DNA from 2 places in the Streptomyces sp. NEAU-sy36 genome. Region 2 is predicted to be linked to the other one. Evidence: predicted binding sites of a transcription regulator. Region 2 holds the regulator's gene; the other holds the start of a gene.
What was found. The regulator HrcA, encoded in region 2, represses chaperone genes, less so after heat shock. The targets are predictions, from matches to a motif close to TTNGCACTCNGNNNNNCNGAGTGCNAA.

Region 1 (4,926 bases), 880 kb from region 2:
CGCCCAGCCCGCGAGCTGCTCCTCGCCGGAGAACCGCGGGATCCGGTCGCTCTGCCCGGCCGACTCGTGGCCCACGTAGGTGCCCTCGGTGACGATCAGGCCGACGCCGGCGGCGGCGCGGCGCGCGTAGTACGAGCGCACGTCCTCGCCGGGGACGCCGCCCGGGGAGAACATCCGGGTCATCGGCGCCATCGCGATCCGGTTGGGCACGGTGAGGCCGTTGAGGGTGACGGGGCGGGAGAGGATCTGGGCCGCGCGGGAGGCGGCGGGCGTGTCGACGGTCACGTGGGGGACTCCTAAGGCTTCTGACCAACCGGTATGTGAACGTGCATTGTTGTAGACCCTTAAGTAAGCGGTCGCGCGACGGCCCGCATTCCCCCGCCGGTGGCCACGCGTTGTGACCCCGGACACGCCCGAGGGCGGCATTTCCTGTCGTCCGACAGGAAATGCCGCCCTCGGCGGGAACCACTCGATCAGCCGGAGCCGATCAGAAGTCCATGTCACCGCCCGGCATGCCGCCCGGAGCGGCCGCGGCGGCCTTCTCCGGCTTGTCGGCGATGACGGCCTCGGTGGTGAGGAACAGCGCGGCGATGGAGGCGGCGTTCTGCAGCGCGGAACGGGTCACCTTCGCCGGGTCGATGATGCCCTCGGCGACCAGGTCGACGTACTCGCCGGTCGCGGCGTTCAGGCCGTGGCCCGGGGTCAGGTTGCGCACCTTCTCCACCACGACACCGCCCTCAAGGCCGGCGTTGACGGCGATCTGCTTCAGCGGGGCCTCCAGGGCGATGCGCACGGCGTTGGCGCCGGTCGCCTCGTCACCCTCCAGCTCCAGCTTCTCGAAGACCTGGGAGGCCTGGAGCAGGGCCACGCCACCACCGGCGACGATGCCCTCCTCGACGGCCGCCTTGGCGTTGCGCACGGCGTCCTCGATGCGGTGCTTGCGCTCCTTGAGCTCCACCTCGGTGGCGGCACCGGCCTTGATGACCGCGACGCCGCCCGCGAGCTTGGCCAGGCGCTCCTGGAGCTTCTCGCGGTCGTAGTCGGAGTCGCTGTTCTCGATCTCGGCGCGGATCTGGTTGACGCGGCCGTTGACCTGCTCGGAGGAGCCGGCACCGTCGACGATGGTGGTCTCGTCCTTGGTGATGACGACCTTGCGGGCGCGGCCCAGGAGGTCCAGGGTCGCGTTCTCCAGCTTGAGGCCGACCTCCTCGGAGATGACCTCGCCGCCCGTGAGGATGGCGATGTCGCCGAGCATGGCCTTGCGGCGGTCACCGAAGCCCGGGGCCTTGACGGCGACGGACTTGAAGGTGCCGCGGATCTTGTTGACGACCAGGGTCGACAGGGCCTCGCCCTCGACGTCCTCGGCGATGATCAGCAGCGGCTTGCCCGACTGCATGACCTTCTCCAGGAGCGGGAGCAGGTCCTTGACGGAGCCGATCTTGGAGTTCGCGATGAGGATGTACGGGTCCTCGAGCGACGCCTCCATGCGCTCCATGTCGGTCGCGAAGTAGGCGGAGATGTAGCCCTTGTCGAAGCGCATGCCCTCGGTGAGCTCCAGCTCCAGACCGAAGGTGTTGCTCTCCTCGACGGTGATGACGCCTTCCTTGCCGACCTTGTCCATGGCCTCGGCGATCAGCTCGCCGATCTGGGTGTCGGCGGCGGAGATGGACGCGGTGGAGGCGATCTGCTCCTTGGTCTCGACGTCCTTCGCCTGCTCCAGGAGGGCGGCGGAGACGGCCTCGACGGCCTTCTCGATACCGCGCTTCAGAGCCATCGGGTTGGCGCCGGCGGCGACGTTGCGCAGGCCTTCCTTGACCAGGGCCTGGGCGAGCACGGTCGCGGTGGTCGTACCGTCACCGGCGACGTCGTCCGTCTTCTTGGCGACTTCCTTGACCAGCTCGGCGCCGATCTTCTCGTACGGGTCCTCGAGCTCGATCTCCTTGGCGATGGAGACACCATCGTTGGTGATCGTGGGGGCGCCCCACTTCTTCTCGAGGACGACGTTGCGACCCTTGGGGCCGAGCGTCACCTTGACGGCGTCCGCGAGCTGGTTCATGCCGCGCTCGAGGCCGCGCCGCGCCTCCTCGTCGAACGCGATGATCTTGGCCATGTGAAGTGGTCCCTCCAGGACTGGGGGTGATTCCTTCGGACCGCGCCCGCGCCCGCGACGGACGGCTCGCCGGCCTGCGGTTCCTTGCCCCACCTGGCCTGCGGGCCTCACCGACCCGGTCCTTCTTTGTCACTCTCACCTTCAGAGTGCTAACGCAATGATTAGCACTCGGCATGGTCGAGTGCAAGCGCCTTGGCGGGTACGGGCCCGCCGTCAGCCCCGGGCGAACGCACCGGCCGCCGGACATGCCGCAGGGCCCGCACCTCGTGCGAGGTGCGGGCCCTGCGGTCGAGAAACGTTCAGGCGGTGACGCGAACCATGTCGGCCTGCGGACCCTTCTGACCCTGCGAGATCTCGAACTCGACCCGCTGGCCCTCCTCCAGGGTGCGGTAGCCGTCCATCTGAATGGCGCTGTAGTGGACGAAGACGTCCGCACCACCGTCGACCGCGATGAAGCCGTACCCCTTCTCCGCGTTGAACCACTTGACGGTGCCCTGAGCCATGCCTAACTCCCCTATTACTGGCCCTTGCACAGATCCACACTTCGCGGACCCGGGTCAGACCTCACCCCCCAATCGGTCGGGGGCGTGCGCCGGAACGCGTCGACCGCGGCTGAATGTATCTGTCCAACTGCCGTCTGCAACAGGTCAATTGGACGAGAATTCTGGACGCGACCGATCCGGAATGTGGGGAGAATTCACCAGAGTTCAGGGCAAGTCGGGCCCCTTAAAACAACACAAAAGCCGCGAAAAACCCGTGCACTTTGGCTACTTCTTATCGGGCTCGCGGTGAGGAATCGAGGGCTTCCCCTCGGTGATCCGGGGCGTGTTCCCCAACTGTACCGCGCTCAATCACACAGAATTGCCCCCTCCGCTTCTCTCACGGAGAGGGCAATCCGATGAACCTTCCGTAACCGTCCTTACCGAAGGTAATGATCGGTCATTCGGTCAGCAGCCGCCGGCGACCGCCGGGATGATCGAGATGCCCGCGCCGTCCGGGGTGACGGTCTGCAGGCCCTGCTCGAAGCGGACGTCGTCGTCGTTGACGTAGACGTTCACGAACCGGCGCAGCTTGCCCTGGTCGTCCAGGACGCGGGCGGCGATCCCGGTGTGGTTCTTCTCCAGGTCCTCGATGACCTCGGCGAGGGTGGCGCCCTCGGCGGCGACCTCGGCCCGGCCGCCGGTGTAGGTGCGCAGGATGGTGGGGATGCGAACGGTCACGCTCATGCGAGGCCAGCCTCTCGGAAGGAGTCCAGGGTCGGGCGGATGGTGGCGGTCAGGCCGGTGCCGGCCACCGCGTCCAGGGTCTTCAGACCGTCGCCGGTGTTGAGGACGACGGTGGTCTTCGCCGGGTCGAGGACGCCGCCGTCGATCAGCTTCTTCGTCACGCCGACGGTCACCCCGCCCGCGGTCTCGGCGAAGATGCCCTCGGTCCGGGCCAGCAGCTTGATCGCGTCGACGACCTGCTCGTCCGTCACGTCCTCCACGGCGCCGCCGGTGCGCCGGGCGATGTCCAGGACGTAGGGCCCGTCGGCCGGGTTGCCGATGGCGAGGGACTTGGCGATGGTGTCCGGCTTCTGCGGCCGCACCACGTCGTGGCCCGCCTTGAAGGCGGTCGACACCGGCGAGCAGCCCTCGGCCTGCGCGCCGAAGATCTTGTACGGCCGGTCCTCCACGAGCCCCAGCCCGATCAGCTCCTGGAGCCCCTTGTCGATCTTGGTGAGCTGGGAGCCGGAGGCGATCGGGACCACGATCTGGTCGGGCAGCCGCCAGCCGAGCTGCTCGCAGATCTCGTACGCCAGGGTCTTGGAGCCCTCCGCGTAGTAGGGGCGCAGATTGACGTTGACGAAGCCCCAGCCCTCGCCGGCCGGGTCGCCGATCAGCTCGGAGCAGAAGCGGTTCACGTCGTCGTAGTTGCCCTCGATGCCGACCAGCTCGCCGCCGTAGACCGCGGCCATGACGACCTTGCCCTGCTCCAGGTCGTGCGGGATGAACACGCAGGAGCGCAGGCCGGCGCGGGCGGCGGCGGCGCCGACGGCGCCGGCCAGGTTGCCGGTGGAGGAGCAGGACAGGGTGGTGAAGCCGAAGGCGCGCGCGGCCTCCAGCGCCTGGGCGACCACCCGGTCCTTGAAGGAGTGGGTCGGGTTGCCGGAGTCGTCCTTGACGTACAGGCCACCGGTGACGCCGAGTTCGCGGGCGAGGTTGTCGGCCTTGACGAGCTTGGTCCAGCCGGGGTTGATGTTCGGCTTGTCGGCCACGTTCGCCGGGACGGGCAGCAGCGGGGCGTAGCGCCAGATGTTGGCGGGGCCGCTTTCGATGCGCGCCCGCAGTTCCTCGGTGTCGTAGGCGGAGAAGTCGTAGGCGATCTCCAGCGGCCCGAAACACTCCTCGCAGGCGAAGACCGGGCCGAGCGGGACGCGGTGGCCGCATTCCCGACAGCTCAGGGCGGCGGCGGGGCCGAGGTCGACGGTGGAACTGCCGGTGGTGGCAACTGTCTGCACAGCCATGGGAGGCGAGGCCCTTTCTCCTCATCTTCCTCACGACGCATCTCGCCGCGAGACGGATTTGGCACCTTCCCTAGCCGGGAGCCTCGCTGTTCGAAGACGAGAACCGGCTGGAGGGTTGCCGGGGCTTCATCGGGCCGTGTCCCTCTGCCCCTCTGGATGAGCGGTATTCGGTTGTGTATGCGGTTGTCGGCGCGCGTGGACCCCCGACATGCGATGGTCATCGGCGTTGTTCAAGACTGTAACCGAAGGCCTGGACAGTTGAGATAGTCGTCCGTACCGCGAGACAACCGTGAGGAGCCCGGGACCGTGC
Region 2 (4,926 bases):
GGCGGCGGGGCGCACGAGGGTCACCGGGCGGCCCTCCAGCAGGAAACCGCGGGGCTCCAGCGGGAAGACGCGGTGCTTGCCGAAGCGGTCCTCCAGCGTGACCGTGCCCGCCTCGCAGCGGATCACCGCGCCGCAGAACCCGGTGCCGGGCTCCTCCACGACCAGGCCCGGCTGCGCGGGCACCTCCGGCACCGGCTGGGACTTCTTCCAGGGCGGGGTGAGGTCGGAGGAGTACTGGCGCATTCGGATGACGATAGGAGAAGAGCGGGGCGGGCGCTCACGACACGCCGAAACGGGCGGCCAGGGCGTCCCGTTGGCGCCGTACGAAGGCCGCGTCCACCACCGCTCCGTGACCGGGCACGTACAGCGCGTCCTCGCCGCCCAGCGCCAGCAGCCGGTCCAGCGCGGCCGGCCAGCGGGACGGTACGGCGTCCGGGCCCGCCTGGGGCTCGCCGGACTCCTCGACCAGGTCGCCGCAGAACACCACCTCTCGCTCGCCCGGCACCAGGACCACCAGGTCGTGGGCGGTGTGGCCGGGGCCGACGTTGGCCAGCAGCACCTGGCGGCCCCCGCCGAGGTCCAGGGTGCGCTCCCCGGAGACCAGGTGCCGCGGCGGGACCAGCGCCAGCGCCGCCTCCTCCGCGTCCGCCGCCGGCAGCCCGTGGTGGACGGCGTCGTGGCGCAGCGCGTCGCGCTCGCCGGCGAGCACCGCCTCCGCGCCCACCGCCGCGTACACCGCCGCCCCCGCGAACGCGGCGGCGCCGAAGACGTGGTCGAAATGGGCGTGGGTCAGCGCGAGATGGGTCACACGGCCGCCCGCCAGTTCCTCCGCCGCCGCCCGCAGCCGCGCCCCCTCGCCCAGGCTCGACCCGGCGTCCACCATCAGCGCCGTGTCCGCGCCCAGGACCAGCCCCGCCGTGCAGTCCCAGCCCGGCAGGCGGCACCGCCCGACCCCCGTGGTCAGCCGCTCCCATCCCCGCTCTTCCCAAGTCACCGTCATACCGCGACGCTAGCCCCACGAGCGGTCACGGGGGCACCGACCTTGCCCGGTGCGTACCCCACGGCCGTACACTGGGCCGGGGAACGCTGGCACTCGCACGCGAAGAGTGCCAGGCGCCCGAACCGAGGGACAGAAGGGGACGACGTGCTGGAGGTGCGCGCGAATGCTGAGTGAACGCAGGCTTCAGGTGTTGCGCGCCATCGTCCAGGACTACGTCGGCACCGAGGAGCCGGTCGGGTCGAAGGCCCTGACCGAGCGGCACAACCTCGGCGTCTCCCCGGCCACCGTGCGCAACGACATGGCGGCCCTGGAGGACGAGGGGTTCATCGCCCAGCCGCACACCAGCGCGGGGCGCATCCCCACCGACAAGGGCTACCGGCTGTTCGTCGACAAGCTCGCCGGCGTCAAGCCGATGACCGCGCCCGAGCGGCGCGCGATCCAGAACTTCCTGGACGGCGCCGTCGACCTCGACGACGTGGTGGCGCGCACGGTACGGCTGCTCGCGCAGCTGACCCGGCAGGTCGCCGTCGTGCAGTACCCCTCCCTGACCCGGTCCACCGTGCGGCACGTGGAACTGCTCGCGCTCGCCCCGGCGCGCGTGATGCTGGTGCTGATCACGGACACCGGCCGGGTCGAGCAGCGGATGGTGGACTGCCCGGCGCCGTTCGGCGAGGCGTCCCTGGCGGATCTGCGCGCGCGGCTGAACAGCCGGGTCGCGGGCCGCCGGTTCGCGGACGTGCCGACACTGGTCGAGGACCTGCCGGACGCCTTCGAACCCGAGGATCGGGGTACGGTCTCCACGGTGCTCTCCACTCTTCTGGAGACACTGGTCGAGGAGAACGAGGAGCGGCTGATGATCGGCGGCACCGCCAATCTCACCCGTTTCGGACACGACTTCCCCCTGACGATCCGGCCCGTCCTGGAGGCGCTGGAGGAGCAGGTCGTGCTCCTCAAGCTCCTCGGCGAGGCGAAGGATCCGGGCATGACCGTGCGCATCGGGCACGAGATCGCCCACGAAGGACTCAACTCAACCTCCGTGGTGTCGGTGGGCTACGGTTCGGGCGGCGAGGCGGTTGCCAAGCTCGGCGTGGTCGGACCGACCCGCATGGACTACCCGGGAACGATGGGAGCGGTACGCGCAGTGGCACGGTACGTCGGACAGATCCTGGCGGAGTCGTAAGTGGCCACGGACTACTACGCCGTTCTCGGCGTGCGCCGCGACGCGTCGCAGGATGAGATCAAGAAGGCGTTCCGCCGGCTCGCGCGCGAGCTGCACCCGGACGTCAACCCCGATCCGAAGACCCAGGAGCGGTTCAAGGAGATCAACGCCGCTTACGAGGTGCTGTCGGACCCGCAGAAGAAGCAGGTCTACGACCTCGGCGGAGATCCCCTCTCGCAGTCCGGCGGCGCCGGCGCGGGCGGCTTCGGAGCCGGTGGCTTCGGCAATTTCTCCGACATCATGGACGCGTTCTTCGGCACGGCGTCGCAGCGCGGGCCGCGCTCGCGCACCCGGCGCGGCCAGGACGCGATGATCCGGATCGAGGTGGAGCTGGACGAGGCGGCCTTCGGGACCACCAAGGACATCCAGGTCGACACCGCGGTCGTCTGCAACACCTGCAACGGCGAGGGCGCGGCTCCGGGCACGTCCGCGCAGACGTGTGACATGTGCCGCGGCCGCGGCGAGGTCTCGCAGGTCACCCGGTCCTTCCTGGGCCAGGTCATGACCTCGCGGCCGTGCCCCCAGTGCCAGGGCTTCGGCACCGTGGTGCCGACCCCGTGCCCGGAGTGCGCCGGCGACGGCCGCGTCCGCTCGCGGCGCACGCTGACGGTGAAGATCCCGGCCGGTGTCGACAACGGCACGCGGATCCAGCTCGCGGGCGAGGGCGAGGTCGGCCCCGGCGGCGGTCCGGCCGGCGACCTGTACGTCGAGATCCACGAGCTGCCGCACAGCACCTTCCAGCGCCGCGGCGACGATCTGCACTGCACGGTGACGATCCCGATGACCGCGGCGGCCCTCGGCACCAAGGTGCCGCTGGAGACTCTGGACGGCCTGGAGGAGGTCGACATCCGGCCCGGCACCCAGTCCGGCCAGTCGATCCCGCTGCACAACCGGGGCGTCACGCATCTGCGCGGCGGCGGCCGGGGCGACCTGGTCGTCCACGTCGAGGTCCAGACGCCGACCAAGCTGGACCCCGAACAGGAGCGCCTGCTGCGCGAACTCTCCAAGCTGCGCGGCGAGGAACGCCCCCAGGGCCAGTTCCAGCCGGGGCAGCAGGGCCTGTTCTCGCGGCTGAAGGACGCGTTCAACGGTCGCTGACGCCGCTGTCCGGAGCCGTGGCCGGGGGACCGGGGGTCGTCCCCCGGGCGGGCACAGCCGGCCGGGGCAGCAGGGTCTGTTCTCGCGGCTGAAGGACGCGTTCAACGGTCGCTGACGCCGCTGTCCGGAGCCGTGGCCGGGGGTCCGGGGGTCGTCCCCCGGGCGGGCACAGCCGGCCGGGGCAGCAGGGTCTGTTCTCGCGGTTGAAGGACGCGTTCAACGGGCGCTGACCGGGCCGGGACGGCGGACGTCCGCGGCGCGCTGACCGGGCGCGTAGTGGAATATGCCGATGCGGACGCCCGATTCGGACTTGTTCGGAGGACGTGACACCATGCGGTCATGTCCTCCGCACTGACCGATCTTCTCCCCCACCCGATCGTGCAGGCACCCATGGCGGGCGGCGTCTCCGTGCCGGAGCTCGCCGCCGCGGTGTCCGGGGCCGGCGGGCTCGGGTTCCTGGCCGCCGGGTACAAGACCGCCGACGGCATGTACCAGGAGATCAAGCGGCTGCGGGGACTCACCGACCGCCCCTTCGGCGTCAACGTGTTCATGCCGCAGCCGGAGCACGCGGAGAGCGGCGCGGTGGAGGTCTACGCCCATCAGCTCGCCGGCGAGGCCGCCTGGTACGAGACCGAGCTGGGCGATCCGGACGGCGGCCGCGACGACGGCTACGACGCCAAGCTCGCCGTACTTTTGGACGACCCGGTACCCGCGGTCTCCTTCCACTTCGGCGTGCCGAGCCCCGAGGCGCTGGAGCGGCTGCGGCGGGCCGGCACGGTCACGCTGGTCACCGCCACCACCGCCGAGGAGGCCCTCGCGGTGGAGCGGGCCGGAGCGGACGCGGTGATCGCCCAGGGGGTGGAGGCCGGCGGCCACCAGGGCACCCACCGGGACATCGCGGAGAACGACGGCACCGGCATCGGACTGCTGTCGCTGGTCGCCCAGATCCGCGAGGCCGTGGGCATCCCGGTCGTCGCCGCGGGCGGCATCATGCGCGGCAGCCAGATCGCCGCCGTCCTCGCGGCGGGCGCGAGCGCGGCCCAGCTGGGCACCGCGTTCCTCGCCACGCCCGAGTCCGGTGCCCCCGCGGTGCACAAGGAGGCGCTGACCAATCCGCTGTTCGCGCGCACCGAGCTGACCCGCGCGTTCTCCGGGCGCCCGGCACGCGGACTGGTCAACCGCTTCCTGCGCGAGCACGGCCCGTACGCGCCCGCCGCCTACCCCGAGGTCCACCACCTCACCTCCCCGCTGCGCAAGGCCGCCGCCAAGGCCGGGGACGCGCAGGGCATGGCACTGTGGGCGGGCCAGGGCCACCGGCTGGCCCGGGACCTGCCCGCCGGGCGGCTGGTCGAGGTGCTCGCGGACGAACTCGCCGAGGCCCGCGCCGCGTTGGCGAAGGACGGTGCCCGGTGACCGCCCCGGTCTTCGTCGTCCCCGGCTTCGACGCGGACGGCGGCCGGTACGTCCTGGACGGCCCCGAGGGCCGGCACGCGGTGTCCGTGAAGCGGCTCCAGCCCGGCGAGGAGGTCGTGCTCACCGACGGCGCCGGGCGCTACGCGGTGTGCGAGGTGATCGGCAGCGAGGGCAAGGACCGGCTGCTCGTCCACAT

Region 1: the regulator HrcA is predicted to act here: its motif matches at 2,272-2,298, upstream of groL (chaperonin GroEL).

What each region holds. Positions count from the first base shown of each region.
Region 1 covers NZ_CP058977.1:325,193-330,118, reverse strand. Annotated here, with positions in the region: gene HZZ00_RS01540 (NADH:flavin oxidoreductase) at 1-285, opposite strand, end outside; gene groL (chaperonin GroEL) at 488-2,110, opposite strand; gene HZZ00_RS01530 (cold-shock protein) at 2,410-2,613, opposite strand; gene HZZ00_RS01525 (MoaD/ThiS family protein) at 3,058-3,336, opposite strand; gene thrC (threonine synthase) at 3,333-4,616, opposite strand; SAM riboswitch class I at 4,635-4,779, opposite strand; gene HZZ00_RS01515 (glucosyl-3-phosphoglycerate synthase) at 4,923-4,926, shown strand, end outside.
Region 2 covers NZ_CP058977.1:1,201,102-1,206,027, forward strand. Annotated here, with positions in the region: gene HZZ00_RS05375 (DUF3097 domain-containing protein) at 1-243, opposite strand, end outside; gene HZZ00_RS05380 (MBL fold metallo-hydrolase) at 278-1,000, opposite strand; gene hrcA (heat-inducible transcriptional repressor HrcA) at 1,164-2,180, shown strand; gene dnaJ (molecular chaperone DnaJ) at 2,181-3,317, shown strand; gene HZZ00_RS05395 (nitronate monooxygenase) at 3,657-4,730, shown strand; gene HZZ00_RS05400 (16S rRNA (uracil(1498)-N(3))-methyltransferase) at 4,727-4,926, shown strand, end outside.